DNA from 3 places in the Nonomuraea sp. NPDC003214 genome. Region 3 is predicted to be linked to each of the others. Evidence: riboswitches for the same ligand, from Rfam matches in the RefSeq annotation. Region 3 holds a riboswitch; each other region holds the start of a gene.
The links. Region 3 has a riboswitch for cyclic di-AMP ahead of ACWDXC_RS24425 (C40 family peptidase). Riboswitches for the same ligand answer to the same signal wherever they lie in the genome.

Region 1 (7,549 bases), 460 kb from region 3:
CAGCCCCACCGCCGGGCCGTACGCCATCGCCAGCGCCACCGCCCGGTTCAGCTCCACCACCGGCGAGCGCGACAGGCGCGCCAGCTCCTCGTACAGCGCCGCGATCCGCGCCCAGTCGGTCTCCTCCGCCGTCAGCGCGCGCGCGTGACAGGCGGCGATCGCCGCCTGCAACGTGTACGGCCCCATCCCCCCGCCCGCGGCCCCGCCCACAGCCTCGCCCGGAGCCCCACCCACAGCCTCGCCCAGGTTCCCGCCCCGGTCCCCGCTCAGTTCCTCGGCCCGCGCCAGCGCCGCTAGGCCGCGGCCGATGAGCAGCCGGTCCCAGCGCGCCCGGTTCTGCTCCAGCAGCAGCACCGGCTCGCCCGACGGCCCCACCCGCGCCGCCGCCCGCGACGCCTGGATCTCCATCAGCGCCACCAGCCCGTGGACCTCCGCCTCCTTCGGCATCAGCCCGGCCAGCACCCGCCCCAGCCGAAGCGCGTCCTCGCACAGCCCCGGCCGCATCCAGTCGTCACCCGCCGTCGCCGAATAGCCCTCGTTGAAGATCAGGTAGATGACCTCCAGCACCGACGACAGCCGATCCGCCAGCTCCGCGCCCTCCGGCACCTCGAACGGCACCCCGCGCTCCGCCAGCGTCCGCTTGGCTCGCACCACCCGCTGCGCCATCGTCGACTCCGGCACCAGGAACGCCCGCGCGATCTCGTCCGTCGACAACCCGCCCAGCACCCGCAACGTCAGCGCCACCCGCGCCTCCGTCGACAGCACCGGATGGCACGCCGTGAAAACCAGCCGCAGCAGGTCGTCCTCGATCTCCTCGACGCCCGGCAGCTCCGTCTCGTCGTCCAGCTCCCGGCCCAGCTCGACCAGCTTGCGCTCGAACCGCTCCCGCCGCCGGATCATGTCCACCGCCCGGCGCTTGCCCACGGTCATCAGCCAGGCGCCCGGATTGCGCGGCACCCCCTCCCGCGGCCACTGCTCCAGCGCCGCCACCAGCGCGTCCTGCGCCAGCTCCTCCGCGAGGCCGACGTCACGCACCATCCCGGCCAGCCCGGCGATCACCCGGGCCGCCTCGATGCGCCACACCGCCTCAATGGCCCGATGAGTCTCCGACGCTGTCACCCGCCCATGACAACAGCCCCGCCCACCCCCTCGCAACCCGAGCGCCCTCCCGTGGGACGCACCCCTCCCACCACGCGGCCCCGCCGCTTCGTGGGGGCACGCCTCCCTGAGGCGGCGGCTTCCCATGAGGCGGCGGCTGCGCCGCGCAACGCGGCCCACAACCCACCGACGCCGCCCAGCCCACCAGCGGGGTCGGACCGTCCGGGGTCCGGGCGGCCGGTGGGGCCGCGCCCCCGGACCGGGGCACCGGAGGGGATGGGTCCGGACCGCCGATGGGGCCGGGCCATCCGGGGTGCGCGCCGCCGTTGGGGCCGCGCCCCTGGGGCCGGGCCCAACTGAGGGGGCGGGCCCGGGGGACCGGTGGGGGTGGGCCGTCCGGGGCGTGGGCCGCCGGTGGGGTGGGGCCGCCTCGGCGGAGGCCGCCAGAGGGCCGGATTGCCTGGGGGCCGGTGGGTTGGGCCGTCCGGGGCGTGGGCCGCCGGTGCGGTCGGGGCCGCTCCGCCGGGGGTCGCCGGTGGGGTGGGGCCGCCCCGGCGGGGCCACCAGAGGGCCGGACTGCCCGAGGCGCCCCTTCCGGGGGCCCGCCCCCTCCCGGGGTTGCCGCCATCCTGGGGCTTCCGCCTGCCCGGCGGGGTGCGGCCTTCGGGGAGGGGGCGCCGCTTCCGGGAGTCACCCTTCCGGGGTTGCCGCCACCTGGGGCTTCCCGCCTGCCCGGCGGGGGCGCGGCCTTCCGGGAGGGGCCGCCGCAGCGCGCCGCCTCCCACTGGGGCGCCGCTCTCGGACGGTCAGGGCTCAGGTGGGGAGTCGAGGGTGGCGCGGAGGGTGGCGTGGCGTTGGGCGGTTTCGGGGGTCAGGGAGGTCTCGGGCATGTCCGAGGGGTCGAAGACCTGCCAGACGTCCAGGCCGATGCCGTCGTGGCCGGGCGGGACGGGGACGCGCAGGGCCCATTCGAGCGCCTCCTCCCGCGACTTGACCTGGATCAGCCAGAAGCCGGCGATGAGCTCCTTGGCCTCGGCGAACGGCCCGTCGATGACGCGGGCCTTGCCGCCGCTGTAGGCGATCCGGGCGCCGCGCGAGCTGGGGTGGAGCCCTTCGGCGGCCAGCAGGACGCCGGCTTTCACGAGCGACTCGTTGAAGGCCGTCATGTTGTCGACGAGCTCCTGGCTCGGCAGGGCGCCGGCCTCGGTCTCCTCGCTGGCCTTGCCGACGATCAGGAATTTCACGGTGCGTTCTCCTCGTCCAGGCGGTGAAGCGGGCTCCCGGCGAGCCTGCCACACCTGTGCGTCGTCCCGGAGGGGGCCGGATCGACACGGGGAGGGGAGGAAACGCGGAAGCGCGCGCCCGGGGGAGGGGCGCGCGCTTCGCCAGGGGGAGGGTCAGGCGGCGTACGAGGGGTAGCCGTAGCCGACGACCTGGGACTTGGGCCGGACGCGCTCCTCGACCTTGCCGTTGCCGGTGTTGCCCTCGATCGTGGAGATCGTGCCGTCGCCGTTGTCCTTGACGACGAAGCCGACGTGCTGGATGGCGCTGATGCTCTTGCTGCCGTTCCAGGCGAAGAAGACGACGGCGCCGGGCTTGGCCTCGGTGCCCCAGCGGTCGTTGGCGGCGAACCACTTGGCGTGGGTCACGGTGTAGGCGTCCCAGCCGACCTGCGGGCGGGCGCCGGTCTGCTCGCCGACCCAGGAGACGAACATGGAGCACCAGGGGGCGTTCAGGTAGGCGCTGGGGTTGCCGCCGTCGCGGGCGACGGTCTCGAGGGCGCGCTTGGAGCTGGCGTACCACTGCTGGAACTTGGTGCCGCCGCCGTAGGCGTTCTCGGAGGTGCCGACCTGGGCCTTGGCCAGGGCCAGGACCTGGGAGGCGGTGACGTTGACCTGGTTGGCGCCGGCCCTGGTCTGCGTGGACTCGGACATGGTCTGGGTCTCGACCTGGTGGCCGGGCTCGGCGGCCTGGGCGGGGAGTGCGGTGGTCATCCCGGCGCCGAGTCCGGCGGCCAGGACGGTTGCGCCGAGGGTGGCGCGGAGGGAGGCGCCGGCGCGGGGGTGAAGCTTCTTCGGGGCACGGGTAAGACGGTGCTTCGCCATCGAGGGGATTACTCCTTGCTTCCATGCCGCTTACCGGGTTAGCTGACGGGTTCGGGCGTGGAAGCTGCCCTACGGCACACAAGGTGCCGATTCACCCCAAAGGACATGGGTCCCCGGTTCCGCGCAAGGCGGATTCAGCGGTCACAGGACGATCCTGTGAGTGTCGTGCGATGGTTGGCAACGACCGGACAAACCGGACGTAAGCCGCGAATGCGCCATAAGGTAATACATCCGCCAAGGCATTACAAGTCGATAAAGTCGCAGCTAGGCGAGTTGCCCGCGCGCGTCGGCCAGGAGCCCCATCATGGCAAGGGATTCGTCAAGGGGCATGATCGCGCTCTCGGTCCGGTTCTCGGCGAGCGCGTCCCGCACCTCGCGCAGCTCCCCGGCGTAGCCGTTGTCGGCCGGGTCGAGCTCGTGCTCCTCGGTCTCCATCGACGGCCCGCTGAGCACCACCCGCCGGGGCGCCCAGAACGGCGCGTCCAGGTCGGCGCGCATCCCGGTGCCCACGATGCTGGCCGAGTTGGGGAAGTGCGCGAGCAGCGAGGTGTCGACCAGCGCCCGCCGGCCGCCCGGGTAGACGAGCACCCCGCCCGCCTCCGCGTCGACCCCGTTGGGCGCCAGCGCGCCCGTCAGGTGCATGGACTCGGGCATGCCGAGGAAGAGCTGGGCCAGCCCCAGGGGATAGATGCCCAGGTCGAGCAGCGCGCCCCCGCCCAGCTCGGGCGCCCACAGCCGGTGCGCGGGATCGTACGGCAGCGCGAACCCGAACGAGGCCCGCACCGAGCGGATCTCGCCGAAGCGCGGGTCGTCCTTGAGCATGCGCACCAGCGGGTTGAACCGCATCCACATGGCCTCCATCAGGAAGACCCCGGCCTCGCGGGCCAGGCGGACCATGCGCTCGGCGTCGGCCAGGCTCGCCGCCAGCGGCTTCTCGCACAGCACCGCCTTGCCCGCCGCGATCGCGGCCTCGGCCACCTCCAGGTGCTGGGCGTGCGGGGTCGCCACGTAGACGGCGTCGACGGCCGGGTCGGCGCACAGCTCGGCGTAGGAGCCGTAGGCGGACTCGGCGCCCAGCGTCGCCGCCAGCGCCTTGGCCCGGCCCAGGTCGCGGGAGCCGACGGCGGCCACCCGCATGCCCGGCTCCGCCGCGATGACCGCCCCCACGGTCCTGGCGATGCCGCCCGTCGCCGCGATGCCCCACGCTAGATCTCGCACGCGGAAGATCGTACTGATTCATCCGCGGACGCGAAACCTGCCCGGTTTCACCTCACGGGAACACGTCCGGGTCCGGGCCCAGCCGGCGGCCCGCGTTCAGGGCGCCGATGGCGGCCATGTCCTCCTGGTCGAGCGTGAAGTCGAAGACCGCGATGTTCTCCTTGATCCGCGACGGCGTGACGGACTTGGGGATGACGATGTTGCCGAGCTGGATGTGCCAGCGCAGCACGATCTGCGCGGGCGTGCGGCCGTGCTTGTCGGCCAGCACCGCCAGCGCGGGCTCCGACAGCAGCCCCTTGCCCTGCCCGAGCGGGCTCCAGGCCTGCGTGAGGATGCCGTTCTTGTCGTGGAACTCGCGCAGCTCGCGCTGCTGGAAGTACGGGTGCAGCTCGATCTGGTTGATGCACGGCGGCACGTCGGCCTCGTCGAGCAGCCGCTGCAGCGTCTCGACGGTGAAGTTGGACACGCCGATGGCCTTGGCCCGGCCGTCGCGGTAGACCTTCTCCAGCGCGCGCCACGCCTGGACGTACTTGTCCTGCCGCTGCGCCGGCCAGTGGATCAGGTAGAGGTCGACGTAGTCGAGGCCGAGCCTGCCCAGGCTCTCCTCGAAGGCCTGCTCGGCGCGGTCGTGGTCGTTGTTCCACAGCTTCGTGGTGATGAACAGCTTCTCCCGCGGGATGCCGGAGGCGCGCACCGCCCGCCCCACACCGGCCTCGTTGCGGTAGAGCTTGGCGGTGTCGATGTGGCGGTAGCCGCATGCGAGCGCGGTCGTGACCGCCTGCTCCGCCTCGTCGTCGGGCACCTGCCAGACGCCGAGCCCCAGCTGCGGGATCTCCACGCCGTCTCTGTATAGCCGTAGCGAGTTCATACCCTCCATTGTTCACGTGCCGTTCCGAGCGGCTTAAGCCGCCCGGGCTAGCTTGAAGCGGTCGTGAACGGGCCATCACCTGGCTGGGAGAACATCAGTGGTCAAACGGGCGTCGGCCTGGGTGGAGTCGCCGCTCCAGATGCTGTGCGCCGTCGAGGCCCACCATGCCGGGCTGCTGGGGCCGTCGGCCGAGGTCGTGCCGCGCGCGGGGCTGCGCGCGCTGCGGGTGACGCGGCGCGAGCTGCGCCGCCTGCCGCTGCCCGGCGGCCTGGAGCTGGCCGAGCCGCGCGAGCGCATGCCGCGCCGGCCGTCGGCCGTCGGTGACGCGTTCTCCGGCAAGGTGCAGCTGCGCTGGCTGACGGCCCATCCGGGCCGCGTCGTCGTGGTCGACGACGGGCTGGCCACGATCCGGCTGCTGGAGCTGCTGGCGGCGGGCCCGTACCGGCCCCTGCTGCGGGCGCGCGCGCACCCCGGGCTGCTGCGCACGGCGCTCGGGCTGGCCGCGGCCCTCAGGCTGCGCGCCGGCCGGGTGACGGTGTTCACCGCGCTGCCGGTCTCCCGCGAGCTGGACAAGGCGGTCACCGAGGCGGGCGTCGACCTGGTGCGCCACGACTTCGCCTGGCTGCGCGGCCAGCCGCCGAGCGACCCCGGCCCGGCGGAGCGCACCGTGGTGCTCGGCACCTCGCTGGTGCGCAACGGGCTGGTGCGCCGCGACCGCTACCTGACCTGGCTGACCGAGCTGGCCGCGCGCGAGCCGCTCGCCTACTACCCGCACCGCCGCGAGGACCCGGTGGACGTGGCGCTGATCCGGGAGCGTCCCGGCATCACCGTGCACGAGGCCGGGCTGCCCGCCGAGCTGCGGCTGCGCGGCCTCGACCCGGGGCAGCGGGTGCTCAGCCTGCCGTCCACCGCGATCTCCTCGCTGCGCGTGCTGCTGAGCCCGCGCGGGGTGGCGGTGGAGCCCGTCGAGGTGCCCGACGACTGGTGGACCAGCAGAGCGGCCCCCGCTCTGCGCTCGCATCTGACGGAAGTGACAGGAGTGACCGGGTGAGGGTGCTGGCGATAGCCGACTCCGACTCGTATCTGAAATGGGCGGCCTGCCTGCTCGGCGACCTGCCGGCGGGCTGCGCGAGCGACCTTGTCGTGGTGCGCACGCCGATCGCGCCGTCGGCCGACCAGATCGCCGCGGCGGTGGGCGAGCTGCCCGCGCCGCCGGTGCTGACGGCCAGGGCGGTGCGCCGGCTGGCGGAACGGTCCAGGCCGGACGCGATCCTCGTGGCGTGCACCGGGCCGGTGGTGGACGTGCTCGTCTCGGGCGTGCTCGACGGGCTGCGGCCCCGGCCGGTGTTCGTCACCGGGCTGCCGGGCATCTCGGTGCCGGCCACGGACAAGGCGTGGATCTACCGCAGCGGCTGCGACCTGTTCGTGGTGCACAGCGAGCGGGAGGTGGCCGAGTTCGCCGCCGTGGCCGCCCGGCTGGGCGGGGGAGGGGCGGTCGGGCTGGCCAGGCTGCCGTTCCTGCGTCCGGCCCCCGGGCGCGGCGGCGGCGACCGGGTGGTGTTCGCCACCCAGGCCAAGGTGCCGCGCGCCCGCGAGGAGCGTGAGCGGGTGCTGCGCGGGCTGGCCGAGCTGGCCGCGGCGCGGCCCGACCTGGACGTGGTGGTGAAGCTGCGCGCCCTGGAGGACGAGCAGCAGACGCACCGTGAGCGCCACCACTACCAGCGGCTCTGGCGGGAGCTGGGCGAGCCGGGCCGGCTGCGGTTCGAGGCGGGCTCGATGCGCGAGCACCTGGCGCACGCGGCCGGGTTCGTCACCGTCAGCTCGACGGCCGCGCTGGAGGCGATCGCGCAGGACGTGCCGCTCATCGTGCTCAGCGACTTCGGCGTGAACGCCGAGATGATCAACCTGGTGTTCGAGGGCAGCGGCCTGCTCGGCACCCTGGACGACCTGGCGCGCGGCGACTTCCGGCGGGCCGAGCCGCGCTGGACGGCCGCCAACTACTTCCACCCGGCCGGGCGCGACGACTGGACGGGCCTGCTGACCGGGCTGGTCGTCGCGAGACCGAGGGTGCCGGCCAGGTCGCTGCTCGACGGGCCGGAGCACGCCGCGGCCCGCCGCCGCGCCCGGCTGCGGGTCGAGGTGCCGCCGAACATGCTGCGCGCGGGCCGGCGGGCCGAGCGGCGGGTGCGCCGCTACCTGAAGGCTCTCACCTGAGACAGCTTCCTGCGGAAGCGGCCCATCGCGCTGGGCCGCTCGGCCA
Region 2 (7,549 bases), on a different contig from region 3:
ACCACCACGTCCGGTGGGGCCTCCGCATCCGACGGGACCTCCGCGCCCGACGGGGCCTCCGCGCCCGACGGGGCCTCCGCGTCCGCCGGAGCCTCCGCGTCCGCCGGGGTGGCCTCCCTGGAGGGCGCCCGCCCCGGAAGCGGCGCCGCCTCTCCGGACGGGGCTGGTCCTGGGCCCGGCGCCGCCTCCCCAGAGGGCGCCGCGCCTTCCGGGGGTGGCCGTCCCGTACGGGGTGCCGCCCCTGGGGAGGGCTCGCGGGGGTCGCGTGGGGGCCTTGACGGCGACGTGGTCCGGGGGTTCATCGAGGCGCGGCTGGCCGACATGGGGAAGGCGGAGAAGGTGGCCGCGGAGGCGCGGTCGGCGGCGCGGGGCTGCCGGACCCGGCTGGAGCAGGCACGGACGCGGGCGGTGCGGGCGGCGCGGCAGGGCGAGGACGCCTGGCGCGCCCTGGAGGCCGCCCGGGACCGGCTGCTCACGCTGGGCGGGCACGCGGAGGCGCCGCCACCGGTGGACCGGGCCGATCTGCATCACGCCTGGAGCGACCTGATCGAGTGGCGCAACCAGGCGGGCATCGCCACCCGGGTGGTCGTCGACGAGACGGAGCGGGCCCTGGCCGAGCTGGCGGCCAGGCGTGACGCCGAACGGGCCGCGCTCCTCGACCGCCTCACCGACCACGGCGTCCCCGTACCGGGAGGTGGGGCCGGGGGACCGGACCAGCTCGCCGCGGCGGTGGCGGCGGCCGTGACCAGGTCGGAGGCGGCGCTGGAGCGCATCCGCGAGGACCGCGCGAAGGTGGCCGAGCTGACCGCGGAGGTGACCGAGCACGACCAGGCGGCCCAGGTGGCGCACGAGCTGGACCTGCGGCTGCGCGCCAACGCGTTCGAGCGCTGGCTGTGCGCCGAGGCGCTGGCGCTGCTGGTCGCCACCGCGTCCGACACGTTGCGGGAGCTGTCCGACGGGCAGTACGAGCTCGTTCTGGGCAGCCGCAGCGAGATCGAGGTGATCGACCACGCGGAGGCGGGGATGCGGCGCAGCGCTCGCACGCTGTCGGGCGGCGAGACGTTCCAGGCGGCGCTGGCGCTGGCCCTGGCGCTGTCGGGCACGGTCGCCCGCGGGCTGGAGTCGATCTTCCTGGACGAGGGCTTCGGCACCCTGGACCCCGCCACGCTCGACACGGTGGCCACCACGCTCGAACGGCTCGCCTCGGGCCAGGAGCGCATGGTGGGCGTCGTCACGCACGTCCCGGCGCTGGCGGAGCGCGTCCCCGTACGGTTCGAGGTCAGCCGCGACACCGAGGGCTCGCACGTGCGCCGGGTGGGCCCATGACCGGGTTCACCGTCGACCCGTGGGATCCGGGCTACGCGGCGGCGCTGGCCGTGGAGGCCCTGTCGGAGCTGGGCACGACGAGCGCCGAGCTGATCCTGGACGTCGAGCGGCCGGTGGCCGACTGGAAGCCCGTCCGGCCGGGCCCCGGCGTGGACGCGCCCGACACGCTGCTGGTGGCCGACGGGGTGCGGCGGATCGACGCCCGCGTGTGGGTGTCGGACGCCGACGCGCCGATGCCGCTGCCGGGCATCGCGGCCTCGTTCGCGGCGGGCATCGTCCGCTGCGGGCCGGGCGGCGCGGATCTGGCGGCGATCGAGGTCGGCCGTTCGCTGATCAGCGCGTCGCCGTACGCGCCGGAGGTCAAGACGGCGCACGCCGTCTACCGGCCGGGGCGGGCGGCCGACTCCAGCATGGAGGAGCTGTCGCTGGCGCTCCAGCGCCAGGTGACCCAGCTGGAGGTGGACCTGGCCGTCAGGCACCGGGCCGGCACGAGTGACCTGCTGCTGGTCGACGGCCCGCTGCGCGGGCGCACCCACCTGCCCAACACGGTCGGCTACATCAAGACCCACCACACCGCCTACCTGCCGCCGCCGCAGTCGGCGGTCGTGTCGGCGCTCGCGCCGGGGGAGCGCACGCCGGTGTTCCTCATGGGGACGAGCTGGCGGCGGCACGCCTGGTACGTGCGGCTTCCGGTACGGTCCTCGACCCCGTGGGCGGGGATCGCGCGGTGCGAGGCGAGCGCCGAGCTGGAGCCCGCCCAGGTGACGCGGCTGGCCGACGAGCTCACGCTGGCGCTGCCGCCGCTGGCGGGCGTCGACTACAAGGACCCGCGCGCCCCGCAGAACCTCGTCCCGATCGGCGGCCTGGAGAAGCTGCTGCGCCACCATCTGGGCGACCCGCGCCTGCTCTACCGGGCGTTGCGCACGGCCTCACAGGAGTAGACCGGCTAGGGCGTGCGTCCGGGCCACCGGCGGTCGACGTAGCGGGCCAGGCCCAGGGCGACGGTCTCGACCGGCTGGTCGGCGCGGCGGACCGGGATGGCCAGGGCGGTGCGCAGCCGCCGGGCCAGGCCGCGTAGCAGGGAGCCGCCGCCCGCGAGGGTGGCGCCGCGCTCGCCGAGGTCGGCGGCCAGTTCGGGCGGGCAGTGCTCCACGGCGCGGGCGGCGGCCCGGACGATCGCGTCGACCGGCTGCCTGGTCGCCTCGTAGAGGTCGTGCACCGGGACCGTGACCACGCGCTCGCACCCGGTCTCCGGGTCGTGGCCGTGGACGAGGACCTGGCGGTGCAGCGGCTTCCAGGCGGTGCCGGCGTCGCGTTTGACGGCCTCGGCCTCGCTCTCGCTGATGAGGATGCCGTGCCGGTGTTCGACGAGGCGGGCGATGGCGCGGTTCATGTCGTCGCCGCCGACGCCGGTGGACGCGGCCGTCACCACGTCGCCGCCCGCCAGGACGGCGATCCTGGTGAGGCCGGGGCCGATGTCGACGACCATCGCGCCGGCGGGCTCGTCCAGCGCCACTCCGGCCCCGAGGGCCACCGCCAGCGCGTGCGGCACGAGGACCACGCCGCGCGCGTCGGCCTCGTACGCCAGGTCGCCGAGCGTCCGCGCGACGATCGGCGAGCAGCCGTCGGGCAGGGCCATGACCAGGCGCGGCCTGGTGAACTTGTGCACCCTGTGCACGAAGTGGCGGATGAGGAGCCGGGCCAGCTCGGGGTCTCCCGGCATGCCGCCGCGCACCGGCCAGCAGGTGTCGCCGCAGCAGACGGCCTGGGCGCCGAACCTGACGGCCCGGCCCGTCTCGGGACTTCGCGCGACGGCCGTGGGCTCGTTGAGCACGATGCCCCGGCCTCGTGCGTGGATCTGGGTGCTGACACTGCCGAGATCGATCGCGAGATCCCGGCCGAGCGGGCTCACCATGACCGGAATCTGCCCGCCATCGGGTCAAGGCAACACCAAGGAGCTAGTGCGGCAGCGACTGGCCCATCAGCGCCTGGAGCGTGACGCCGCCCAGCAGGGCGCCGTCGTCGACGACGGCGACGAGCGGGCTGTGCGTGCGGGCCATGAGCGCGGCCAGCTCCAGCAGGGTGGCGTCGCCGTCGGCGATGGGCAGCTCGCGCGGCTGCTCGGGCAGGGTCTCGCGGACCGTGCGCTCGCCGAGGCCGCGCATGAACGCGTCGGCGTGCTCCTCGTCGACGACCCTGGCCAGGGCGGGGTCGTCGAGGCAGTAGCGGGGGACGGCCAGGCGCAGCACCTGGGTGCCGGGCAGGATCGTGCGCGGACGGCCGTCGTCGTCGAGCACGATGAGCCCCGGCAGCCCGTGCTCGGCCAGCAGCCGGGCGGCGTCGGCCGCGCGGGTGTCGAGCGTCACGGTCGGGAAGTCGCTGACGAGATCGCGTGCGCGCACAGGCTCACCCTAACCGCTGGGCGGCCGTCCCGGTTTCGCGCCGTGTGGGCGATCGTGCGAAGCTGTGTACGTCCCTCAACACCAGGAGGTCCTCCATGGCGGAAACACCGGAGCCGGAAGTCAGCGAGACTCCCGAGGACGAGATGAAGCGCAAGTTCCGCGAGGCGCTGGAGCGCAAGCGCAACCAGGCCGCGGGCACGAGCGCGGGTGGCAGGGGCGCCGACGCCGCGAAGATTCACGGGGCACACGGGCCGGCTGCCAGCAAGCGATCTTTCAGGCGCAAGAGCGGCGGCTGAGATCCTGGCGTTTCAGGGGGGTACGGCAATGCCGTGCCCCCCTTTTCTTGACCCTCCTAGGTAGATCTTCGCCTGATTCATGGTGTTACCTTTGCGTTTGTCCGGTTTGGCATATACATTGGGTGGCGTTACCAGGTGGTGACCTAGCCCTTCACCAGGAAGAGGCGGCCACCTGGCGCCGAATCCCTCACGGGAACCGGGGACCCAACTTCTGGGGTGAATCCGGCCCTTCGCGGCCGGTAGGGCATCTCCACGCCCGAACCCGTCAGCTAACCCGGTAGGCGAGATGGAGAGGACACCCTACCTGTGATGTACCGCTGCGTCGTACCCCCAGCCCGCGCCCACTGAGCGGCACCACTTCCCCGAACTTCTCGCGCTCCGCGTAGCGACCGTTTGGCGTTCTGCCCGGCTACGCCCTTCTGAGTGAGCGCTTTTCCCCATTGCCTAACAAAGGACTTTACTTTTTCATGTCTGCTCGTATCGGCATGCGTTCCTTCGCCCTGCTCACCGCCACCGCCGCCGGCGCCCTCGCCTTCGGGGCCGGCGCCGCCCACGCCGACGTCGACGAGAGCCAGAAGGTGCTGCTGAAGGGCGCGACCACCGCGTCCTACTTCTGGGACGACTCCTCCGGCCGCGCCGGTGACACGGGTCTGCCCGCCAGTGGCAAGCCCATGCAGAAGGGCCTGGCCGCCAGCCCGAGCTGGCCGCTGATGACCGAGGGCTACGTCGTCTACAAGGGCAAGAAGATGCCCTTCTTCGTGGGTGACCGCGGTCCCGGCAACCCGTCCAACAACGGCGTCATGCTCGACCTGGACGCCAAGACGTTCGCCGAGCTGACCGGCGGCAAGTTCAACTCCAGCACGCTGATGGTCGACGGCAACGGCGGCAAGGGCCACATCGAGGTCCAGTACGTCATCACCAAGTGGGGCGACGGCGTGGGCAAGAAGAACCACCCCGTGGCCTTCTCGACCGGCGCCTGGTCCCGCGTGGACCGCAACCCGGCCCAGCCGCCGACCATCCTGGCGGAGAAGAAGACCGAGGAGAGCAAGCCCCGCGTCGAGGCTCCCGGCAGCGGCGGCGTCGCTCCGGCCGCGTACACCGCGAGCGAGCGCCCCGCGGGCGGCGGCTCCAAGCCCGCCGCCGCGGCGGCCGGCGAGGAGACCGGTGGCGTCGGTGGCGCCGTGCTGGCCGGCGGTCTCGCCCTGGCCGGTGGCGGCGTGATCCTCGGCCGCGACCGGCTCCGCAAGCTGATGGGCCGCTGACCCTGACGGGCAGCTGACCCAGCAAGGAGCTCAGGCGTCCGAGCCGTCCCCCGGCCGGGCGCCTGAGCCTTCCGCATGGGTGGCCGGGCGTGCTTTACGCGGGACGAATTAGAAGGTAATTCTAGTATCCGTGACCACCCACGCCTCGGCGAACGGCATCGACCTCGCCTACGAGAGCTTCGGCTCACCTGACGGGCGCCCGCTCCTGCTCATCATGGGGCTGGGCGCCCAGCTCATCCACTGGGACGACGACCTCTGCACGGCCCTGGCCGGCCAGGGGCATCACGTCGTCCGGTTCGACAACCGCGACGCCGGTCTGTCCACGCACTTCCACGAGGCGGGCGTGCCCGACTTCCGGGGCGCCGCCCCGTACCTGCTGGACGACATGGCCGACGACGCCGCCGGGCTCATGGACGCGCTCGGCTGGCCCGCGGCGCACGTCATGGGCGCGTCGATGGGCGGCATGATCGCCCAGACGCTGGCCGTGCGCCACCCGGAACGGGTGCTCACCCTCACCTCGATCATGTCGACCACCGGCCCCGCGGTCGCCCCGCCGACCGAGGCCGCGGGCGCGGTGCTGTTCGGCGCGCCGCCGGCCGACCGGGAGGCGGTCCTGGCGCAGGCGCTCAAGACCTGGTCGGTGATCGGCTCGCCGGGCTACGAGATGGACCGCGAGCGCGTCCTGCGGCTGGCCGGCCTGGCCTTCGACCGCTGCTTCGACCCGCCGGGCACGGCCCGCCAGCTCGCCGCGATCATGGCCTCCGGCGACCGCACCGAGGGCCTGGCGGCCGTCAAGGTGCCGACGCTGGTCGTGCACGGCGAGGACGACCAGCTCGTCCCGGTCGAGGGCGGGCGCGCCACGGCGGCGGCCATCGATGGGGCCGAGCTGCTGACGTTCCCTGGCATGGGGCACGACCTTCCCCGCCCGCTCTGGCCCGAGATCGTCGCCGCCGTGACGCGGCTCACCTCCCGCGTGTGACGGTGGCTCGTGCCCGCCGCGCCCCGGGCACGAGCCACCGGGTCTCAGACCTCCAGCTTCTCCTCGATGGCCCGGAGCTGGTGCCTGGCCAGGGCCAGGTTGGCCCGGCTCCGGTCGAGGGCCAGGTAGAGGAACAGGCCCTTGCCGCCGCGCCCGGTCAGCGGCCGGATGATGTGATACTGGCCGCTGAGCGAGATGAGGATGTCCTCGATCGCGTCCTTGAGCCCGAGCGAGTCCATCGTGCGCAGCTTGGCCTTGACGACCTCGGTGTTGCCGGCCGCCGCCACCTGGAGGTCCAGGTCCTTGGAGCCGCCGAGCGTGCCCAGCGCCATGCCGCTGCCGTGGTCGACGATCGCCGCGCCGATCGAGCCGTCGATCGTCATCATCTCCTTGAGCGAGATGTCCATGCCGGCCATGTCGTCCTCCGTTCGTTGTGATCGTCCCGGCGTGAGCGGTCCTCACGCCAGTTCTTCCAGCGCCTTCCTCAGCCGCAGCAGCAGGGCCACGTCCACCTGCTGCCTGGGCTCCGCGGGCTCCCCGGCGCCCTGCGGGCCCGGCTTCGGCTGCCGCTTGGCGCGTCTGGGCAGGGCGGCCCGCTCGTCGGGGAGCAGCAGCCCGGCCGCGGCCAGCCGCCGCACCGCGAGCATGACCGCGTAGCCCGTCCGGCCCAGCCGCCTGGCCAGGTCGAGCGGCGTGGCCTCCTGGTCGGCGGCGACCACGACCTCCCACTGCACGTCGGTGAGCGTCACGCCCTGCCCGCGCAGCCGGGGCGAGACCCGTACCGGTGCGGTGTCGACGGCGGCGTCGGGCCAGACGCTCGCCAGGTGGGCGCGGCGGCGCGCGCACTCGCGCACCAGCCCCGCCACGTCGAAGTACCAGCGCCCGCCCAGCCAGTGCCGCTCGCCCGGCCGGAACTTCGGCCGCGGCCCCGCCGCGGGCAGCAGGAAGAACGCCGCGTCCAGCACCGCGCCGAGCACGCAGTACTGCAGCTCGCCGAGCGTGACCGGCCCCTCCCGCAGCAGCCGCTCGCACCCGCCGTCGGCCTGCGTGCGCCGCAGCGCGGCCTCCGACACGCGCCCCCGGGAGGCGAGCAGCCGCTCGGCGCCCGGCGTGCGGGCGCATTCCATGTACGTGATCCGCCCGGCGTCGAGGTAGATCGTGCCGGCCCGGCCGACCCGCAGCGCGCCCGTGGAGCGTTCGCGGGCCAGTCCGGCCAGGTGCGTGTCCAGGGGTGGCATGCCGTCACGCCAGCAGTTCGGCGGAGATGGCGCGCAGCCGGTGCCG
Region 3 (7,549 bases):
ACGATCCCGAGCCCTTCCACGTCGACCCCGCCCCACCGGGTACGGCACGGCATCGCGAACACGTCGCCGGCCGCGTAGTAGCCGGGCAGGTCGGCGGCCGGGACGCTGCCGGTGAACACGATCGACGGGCTGCCCGCGGCCAGCCGTTCCAGCCTGCGCCGGTGCGGGCCGCCGCCGACCAGCAGCAGCACCGCGCCCGGCACCTCGCGCAGGACCCTCGGCCAGGCTCTGATGAGCTGGTCCTGCCCTTTGCGCGGCACCAGCCGGGACACGCACACCACCACCGGCCCGCCGCCGGGCCGCCGGGGCTCCACGTCGGGCCGGAACTGCGTCACGTCCACGCCCGGGGCCAGCCGTACCAGCTTGTCCTCGGGGACGACCGGCGCCAGCCGGGCGCGGGTGTAGGGGCCGAGGTAGGTGACCACGTCGGCGTGGCCGGCGATGCGGCGCAGCACCGAGCGGAACACAGGCGCGCCCGCCCAGGACGCCTCGTGGCCGTGCGTGAGCATGACGATCCGCCGCGCGCCCGCCGCGCGCAGGCGCGGCGCGAGCAGGCCGAGCGGCGCCGCCGCGCCGAACACGACGGTGTCGGCGCCGTGCTCGGCCACCAGCCGCGCCGCCCGCCGGGCGACGGCGGGCGTCGGCAGCATCAGCCGGCCCGGGTGACGCACGACCCGGTACGGCTGCCGCCGGTCGAACTCGGCGCAGCCGGGCCAGGCCGGGGCGTAGACGGCCACGCCGGGGGTGCGCAGGGCCAGGCCGTGCACGAACGACTGGATGCCGCCGGGGCGCGGCGGGAAGTCGTTGGTGACGACGACCACCCGGGGAGGTGCGCTCACGGCTGGGGGCGGCCGTTCAGCTCGGCCCAGGAGCGGGCCATGGCGATCCGCTGGGCAGCCGTGGGATGGGAGGCATAGAGCACATATTCCACCGCATCTGGCGACAAGTCGGAAATATTGGCTGTTGCCAGGCGTTTCTGCATCGCGACGAACGTCGCCGGGTCGCCCGTCAGGTCCAGGGCGTGCGCGTCGGCCCTGGCCTCGATGTGGCGGCTGATCACGTTCTGCGCCGGGCCGGACAGGAACGTCGCCAGCGTCATCAGCCCCAGAACCACGCCCACCGCCCGGGGATCGGTGATCGGCGCGCCGCCCGTACGCCGCCGTGCCGCTCCGAACACCAGGAACAGCAGGACCGCCCCCAGCGCCGCGCCGAGCGCCCCGACGAGCGTGCCGTGCAGCACGTCGCGGTTCTTCGCGTGGCCGAGCTCGTGCGCCACCACCAGCTCCACCTCGCGCGGCGGCGCCTTGAGCAGCGTGTCGTAGACGACGATCCGGCGCGTCGCGCCGAACCCCGAGACGTAGGCGTTCAGCGCGGTCGTCCGGCGCGAGGCGTCGGCCACCAGCACGTCCTCCACCGGCACCCCGTCACGCTCGGCCATCGCCATCAGGTTGGCGCGCAGCGGCGAGTCCGGCATGGCGTGGAAGTCGTTGAACACCGGCTCGAACACCACCGGGTAGACGAACGACGCCCCCACGGTCAGCGCGAACGCCCCGGCGGCGGCCGGGATCCACCAGCGCCGGATCCGCCGCGCCAGCGCCACCACGGCCAGCACCATGACGGCCAGCAGGGCCGCGTTGATGCCGACGCTCTTGAGCCGGTCGCCCGTCCAGGCCGCCCAGTCCTGCGTGGACAGCCCGAAGTCGCGCAGCGCGCCCTCGAACCACATGCCGAGCGGCCACCGCACGGCCTCCTCGATCACCGTGAGCACGAGCACGCCCAGCAGCACCCGCGCCCACCACGGGCCCCGCAGCCATCCCAGCAGCCTCGCGCCGAGCGGCGTGGCCACGAGCAGCCCGGCGAACACCAGCGTGACGCCCAGCGACAGGTAGCTCGGCACGCTGGTGGCCGCGTCGAACGCCTGCGAGCGGGCGATCTCGGCGGCGCCGAAGTCACGCGCCGGGTCGGGCGTCACCTCGGGCGCCCCGGCGGGCAGCGCCGTCCACGGCGTCGTGAACGCCACCACCCCGGCGATCACCGCCCCGAGCACGGCCAGCCCGGCCCCGGCCTCCCGCCGCAGCCTCGCCTCACGCCCGCCCCCGTCGCCGGCCCCGTCCCCGGCCGCGTGCCCGTCCCCGGCCACGTCCTCGTCCCCGGTCTCGGGCGACGGCTCGGCGAGGTCCGCCCCCTTCAGGGCTCGGGAGGCGGGCGGGCCGACGTCCTGTTCGGTCGTCTCGCGCCGTTCCTGCCGGTCGTCCATGTCGCGTCCCCTCACGCCAGTCGGTCCCGGACGTACGCGCGCCACAGCCGGGTCAGCGTGCCCGCCGAGAGCCCCAGCGAGGCCAGCGCCCGGCCCACGCCGTACGTCTGGGCATCACGGTAGAGCCTCACCAGGCTCTTCTCACCCCAGCGCGCGGCGACGAGGCGACACACCAGCCAGGCTTCCTGGTACGCGCGGGCGAGCCGGCCCGCTTCGGCCCCGGGGACGAAGTCGGCCGCGTCCGGCAGATCGGACGGCGTCCGCCCGGCCCGCACCTCGGCGGCCAGCTCGGCGGCGGCCACCTCGACGGGCAGCCCGGCGTCCCGGTAGGCCACGTAGTCGGCGAAGCCCTCGTACAGCCAGACGGGCAGCCCGTCGGTCCCGGCGGCCACGTGGGTCAGCTCGTGGGCCAGCACGACGTCACGCCCGACCGGGGTGAGACGGGCGAAGTGCTCGGGCACCACGATCACGCGTCCCCGGTCGGCCACCGCCGCCAGCCCGTCGACCGACGCGACGCCCGCCAGCGCGGCGGCCTCCCGCGCCGAGGCGGGCACCAGGACCACGGCCCGGACGTCGCCGCCCAGCACTCCGCCGACCCGCCGCCCCGCGGTGTCGGCCCGGCGCGCCAGGTCCGCCAGCAGCCCGGGGGGCGCGTCCTGCCCGGCGACGAGCGACCGCTCACCGCGTACGACGTCGAGCCCGTCGCCCCAGCGCGCCCGCACGCCGGCGAGCACCCCCGCCTCGGTGGCGGCGCCTCCCGGCCCCGGGACCGCGCCGGACCCACCGGCCAGGAACGCCGCGACAACCAGCAGCACCACCGGCACGACCCGCCGACGCCCCCGCACGAGCACCCTGCCGGGCGCGCTGCCGGGCGCTCTCCCGGACGTGATACCGGACGTGCTGCCGGGCCCATTTCCAGGTCCGCTGCCGGACCCCTTGTCGGACACGCTGCCCGATCGTAGCCGCCGTTCCTGAGCGTCGGCCCGGTCCGGAGCCCGGGAAGGCCGAAGGCCCCGTCCCGGGGCGGGGACGGGGCCTTCGGCGCAGGTCACAGACCGGGACGCACCGCGCCGGCGAACGACGCCTTGCGCCAGCCGCGCAGCTTCTCGACGCGCACGCGCTGGCCCGTTCTCGGCGAGTGGACCATCTTGCCGTCGCCGACGTACATGCCCACGTGCCCGAGCCCGCGGAAGAACATCAGGTCACCCGGCTGCAGGTGCTTGTAGGAGACCTTCTTCCTGATGCGCGCGAACTGGCTGTTCGTCACGCGCGGGATCTTCACCCCGGCCTTCTTCCAGGCGTACTGGACGAGGCCCGAGCAGTCGAACGACCCGGGGCCGGTGGCGCCGTAGCGGTACGGGTCGCCGATCTGCTTCTTGGCCACGGCCACGGCCTTGCGGGCCTTGGCCTTCTGCCGAGCGACCTTGGCCACCTTCGACGACTTGACGGACTTCTCCGTCTTTGTCACCGCAGTGGTGGCGAACTCATTCGTCGTCGCCGCCTGCGCCGTCGGGGCGTGGACGACCAGACCTCCGGCCGTCACGGTGATCAGCGCTGCGCCACTCAGGGCGAGACGGGACAGACGGGGGTTGTGCGAGAGGGTAGACAGGATTGCTCCTAGGGGCTTCCACGAACGCCTACCGGGTTAGCTGACGGATTCGGGCCTGGAAGTCGCCCTACGGCGCTGAACGCGCCGATTCACCCCTGATCACCGCGTACGGGATCGCTGGGTCCCCGGCTCCGTGCCTCCTGGCTGCACGGACTCGGCAGGCCACCGCCGCGTCTTCGCGCCTCGGGGGCGCTGGCCGCGGTGACCGGCGGATGGTTCTTTCTGTCGAACATCGGGGGACCCGATGGTGACCGGCGGGCGTCCTGGCTGGAACGCCGCGACGCCAGAAGTTACGCCGAAAAGTCACGTAATGGCAAAGCCTGAGTAAGCGAGTAAAGATCAGACACGCCGGGAGTCAGGCCCTCATCCCCCGCCGGAGCAGCGGGTTTCGTTACCCAAGTGTGACCCTCCTCACACTTGGGCCGACCCCGTCTTGTCAGGGACGTACGGCGCCCACGAGACGGCGCCCGTACGACGAGAGTGTGACCACCTTCACCACGTCACCCGTCTGCGGCGCGTGCACGATCTTGCCGCCGCCCGCGTAGATGCTCACGTGCCCGAGGCCCTCGCTGAAGATCAGGTCGCCGGGCTCCAGCGCGTTGAGCGACACCTTGCGACTGGCGCCCCACGACCACTGCTGCCAGGTCGTGCGCGGCAGCGACACGCCACCGGCCCGCCAGGCGGCCTGCGTGAGCCCCGAGCAGTCGTAGCCGCCCGGCCCGGTGCCGCCGAACACGTACGGCTTGCCGACCTGCGCGTACGCGAAGCGCAGCACGGCCGCCGCGTTGCCCGAGGCGGGACCCGTGTACTTGAGGCCGGTGCTGTTGGGATTGCCCGCCTTGTACGCGCCCAGCCGGTCGAGGAGCTTCTTCTGGTCCTTGATGAGGTCCAGGATCTCCGCCCGGTCCTTCTTGACGGCGTCCCGCTCCTTGTCGGCCGCGGCCAGCGCCTCCTCGGCGCGGTCACGGTCGGTCTTCAGCCCCCGGTTGGCCCGGTCGAAGGCGGCGAGCTTCTGGGTGCGCTCCTGGGCGAGCTGCCCGCGTAACGCCATCCCGTACAGCAGATCGGCCGGATCGTCGCTGGTCATCATGCTGGGCAGGGTCGAGAAGTCGCCCCCCAGCTTGTACGTCTCGACGGCCATGTTGACGACCTCACCGCGCAGATCCGCGACGGTCGCCAGCTTGCGCTTGTACGTGTCGTTCAGCCGGCTGTAGCGCGCCTTGGCCTCTTTGTACTTCTCGGTGGCCGTGTTGTAGCGGTCCACGACCTTGTCGGCCTTGTCGTTGAGCTTGTCGAGCTTCGCTCTCGCCTGCGCGAGAGTCGGCTTGGGATCGGCCAGCACCCCTCCGACGGGGGTCATCACCAGTCCGAACACCAGACCCGCGGCCAGCGGCACCCGGCCCAACCTCACAGCGTCGCCTCCCAGGGGATCATCCTCGGGGCGAAATAGTACAGAAGTGGCGAGTAATCCTCACCTAAACGCCATATTCGTCATCTATGCGCGACCGAGCCGCCTCAGCAGCAGCGCGGACGGCACGGGCCTGGCGCCCATCCGCCTGACGGACTCGGCCACCTCGCGGTCGGAGGAGACCACGGCGATCGCCCGGCCGGGCGGCTCGGCCCGGACGAGCTGGCGGATCAGGTCGTCGGCGATCTCGCCCGGCGCGCTGAACAGCACCCGCACCCCGCGCGGCGCCACCACCTGCACCGGAGAGTTGAGCTCGGCGCCGTCGAACACCACGGTCACCTCGACGCGCGTCTGCGCGACCAGCCCGCCGAGCCCGGTCATCAGGCGGGCGCGCTGGTCGGCGAGCGTGAGCGTGCCGTAGCCGGACTTGGTCACGTTGTAGCCGTCGATGATCAAATGCACCTGCGGCAGCGCCAGAAGCTGATCGAGCAGCTGCGGGTCGTCGTCGGCCAGCGCGCGGGCGGGCACGCCGCGCACACCCGGCCGCTCACCGGTGAGCGCCGCGACCGAGTCGGCCGGCCGGCTGATCATGGTGGGCAGCGCCAGCTCCCTGCGCAGCCCCGCCGAGGCGTCCTGCAACGCGTCGAGCAGCACCCGGATGCGCGCGTCCTCGACGCTGCGGCCCTCGCGCGCGGCCCGGCGCGAGGCTTCGAGCTGCTTCTCCACATCGGCCAGGCGCTCACGCAACCGCCGCAGCTCCGACTCCCCCGCGCTGCCGGCGGCCGTGGCCGCGTGCCTGGCCTCCTCTGCGGCCTGCTCCATCTCCTCGGCCCGCCGCACCGCGCCCTTCGCGCGCTCGCGGGCCTCGTGCAGCTTGCGGCGCAGCTCGGAGTTCTCGCCGCGGGCCGCCTTCAGCTGCTCGCGCAGCCGCTCGGCCTCCTCCTTGGCCGCGCTCTTCTGCGCGGCGAGCTGCTCACGCAGCCGGGAGACGACCTCCTCGCGCTCCGACCCCTCGGCCGCGGCGGCGGACTGCTCCAGATCCGCGCGGGCCGACTCCACCATGTCGGCCCAGCCGGGCGGCCGCGTGAGATAAGCCGCGGCGGCGACCAGCACCGGATCGGCGGCGGGCGGCACGTTGCCCTCGGCCAGCGAGGCCACCAGCTCCGGCCAGCCGGAGGCCACCGACTCGGCGACCACCTCACGGAACTTCTTGTCGTTCTCCAACTGCGCGGCGATCGGCGCACTGCCCAGCCGGGCGCGCTTACGTGGGTCGAACTTGGCGATGCCGCGCAACGGCGCCGGCACCGCCACAGCGGGCATCGAACCGAGAACCTGGGCCGCGAGGTCGACCACATTGAGCCGCACCTGCTCGGGAAGCGGGCGAGACAGGCCTTCACCCGCTGAACTCATCCCACTGTCCCTTCATGACATGCCCTTTCAGACAAGGGTACGGCTGCCCGCTACCTGTCCGTAACGGCCACCCATGATGGGACAAGCGCTCGTCCAACCCTCGCGCCCCCACACGCCGCCCCCACAGGCCCAGCGCACCGCCCTCCGACCCGCACAGGCCCGACCACAGCACGCACGGAGTCGGACACGGCCCCCGCCGGGTCGGACAGACGCGGCCCGCCCGGGTCGGACACGGCCCCCTCCCCCCTCCCGGGCCGGACGCAACACCCCGGGCCCCGCACCCCTGCGCCCGGCACCCACGGACCCGGCACCGCACCTCCGGGCCTGGCACGGCACCCCCGAACCTGGCACGACCCTCGGGGACCCGACGCCCACACGCCAGCCTCGGCACGGCGCCTCAGCCCCGCCCCCAAATCCCCGCTCCCAGCCTCGCCTCCGGCCGGTACGCCTCACGGACCGGTAGCCGCCTGACTCCTCCGTCGCGACAGAACCCGGGAAAGCTGGAATCCCAGCCCAGTCAGCTCGCGTCGTAGACCAGCAGCGCGATCTGGACCCGGTTGTTCAGCGCCAGTTTGGTAAGGATGCGCGAAACATGCGCCTTGACCGTGGGCACGCTCATGTACAGCTCGCGGCCGATCTCCGCGTTGGAACTGCCCCGCCCGACCGCCAGCGCCACCTCACGCTCGCGCTCGCTGAGCCGGGCCAGCAGCCCGCGCGCCCGCTCGGCCCGTCCGGAAGCGCCGCCGTGCGACACATGGGTGATGAGCTGCCGGGTGACGGCGGGCGACAGGATCGGCTCCCCCGCGGCCACCTTCCTGATCGCGGCCACGAGCTCGACGGGCGGGATGTCCTTGAGCAGGAACCC

Region 1: linked by a shared signal. The riboswitch ahead of ACWDXC_RS22250 (CHAP domain-containing protein) and the one ahead of ACWDXC_RS24425 (C40 family peptidase) in region 3 are both predicted to bind cyclic di-AMP.
Region 2: linked by a shared signal. The riboswitch ahead of ACWDXC_RS07480 (hypothetical protein) and the one ahead of ACWDXC_RS24425 (C40 family peptidase) in region 3 are both predicted to bind cyclic di-AMP.

What each region holds. Positions count from the first base shown of each region.
Region 1 covers NZ_JBSFSX010000007.1:53,057-60,605, reverse strand. The annotation lists gene ACWDXC_RS22260 (RNA polymerase sigma factor) at 1-1,119, opposite strand, end outside; gene ACWDXC_RS22255 (YciI family protein) at 1,905-2,342, opposite strand; gene ACWDXC_RS22250 (CHAP domain-containing protein) at 2,496-3,203, opposite strand; cyclic di-AMP (ydaO/yuaA leader) riboswitch at 3,216-3,353, opposite strand; gene ACWDXC_RS22245 (Gfo/Idh/MocA family protein) at 3,468-4,421, opposite strand; gene ACWDXC_RS22240 (aldo/keto reductase) at 4,474-5,289, opposite strand; gene ACWDXC_RS22235 (hypothetical protein) at 5,387-6,340, shown strand; gene ACWDXC_RS22230 (DUF6716 putative glycosyltransferase) at 6,337-7,503, shown strand; gene ACWDXC_RS22225 (alpha-2,8-polysialyltransferase family protein) at 7,482-7,549, opposite strand, start outside.
Region 2 covers NZ_JBSFSX010000002.1:526,324-533,872, forward strand. The annotation lists gene ACWDXC_RS07455 (AAA family ATPase) at 1-1,326, shown strand, start outside; gene ACWDXC_RS07460 (hypothetical protein) at 1,323-2,267, shown strand; gene ACWDXC_RS07465 (rod shape-determining protein) at 2,273-3,241, opposite strand; gene ACWDXC_RS07470 (CBS domain-containing protein) at 3,285-3,728, opposite strand; gene ACWDXC_RS07475 (DUF5302 domain-containing protein) at 3,824-4,024, shown strand; cyclic di-AMP (ydaO/yuaA leader) riboswitch at 4,191-4,323, shown strand; gene ACWDXC_RS07480 (hypothetical protein) at 4,492-5,286, shown strand; gene ACWDXC_RS07485 (alpha/beta fold hydrolase) at 5,417-6,265, shown strand; gene ACWDXC_RS07490 (hypothetical protein) at 6,310-6,681, opposite strand; gene ACWDXC_RS07495 (hypothetical protein) at 6,724-7,503, opposite strand; gene ACWDXC_RS07500 (roadblock/LC7 domain-containing protein) at 7,508-7,549, opposite strand, start outside.
Region 3 covers NZ_JBSFSX010000007.1:509,988-517,536, forward strand. The annotation lists gene ACWDXC_RS24410 (glycosyltransferase family 4 protein) at 1-839, opposite strand, end outside; gene ACWDXC_RS24415 (M48 family metallopeptidase) at 836-2,257, opposite strand; gene ACWDXC_RS24420 (hypothetical protein) at 2,269-3,102, opposite strand; gene ACWDXC_RS24425 (C40 family peptidase) at 3,306-3,800, opposite strand; cyclic di-AMP (ydaO/yuaA leader) riboswitch at 3,877-4,036, opposite strand; gene ACWDXC_RS24430 (NlpC/P60 family protein) at 4,303-5,277, opposite strand; gene ACWDXC_RS24435 (NYN domain-containing protein) at 5,362-6,594, opposite strand; gene ACWDXC_RS24440 (response regulator) at 7,202-7,549, opposite strand, start outside.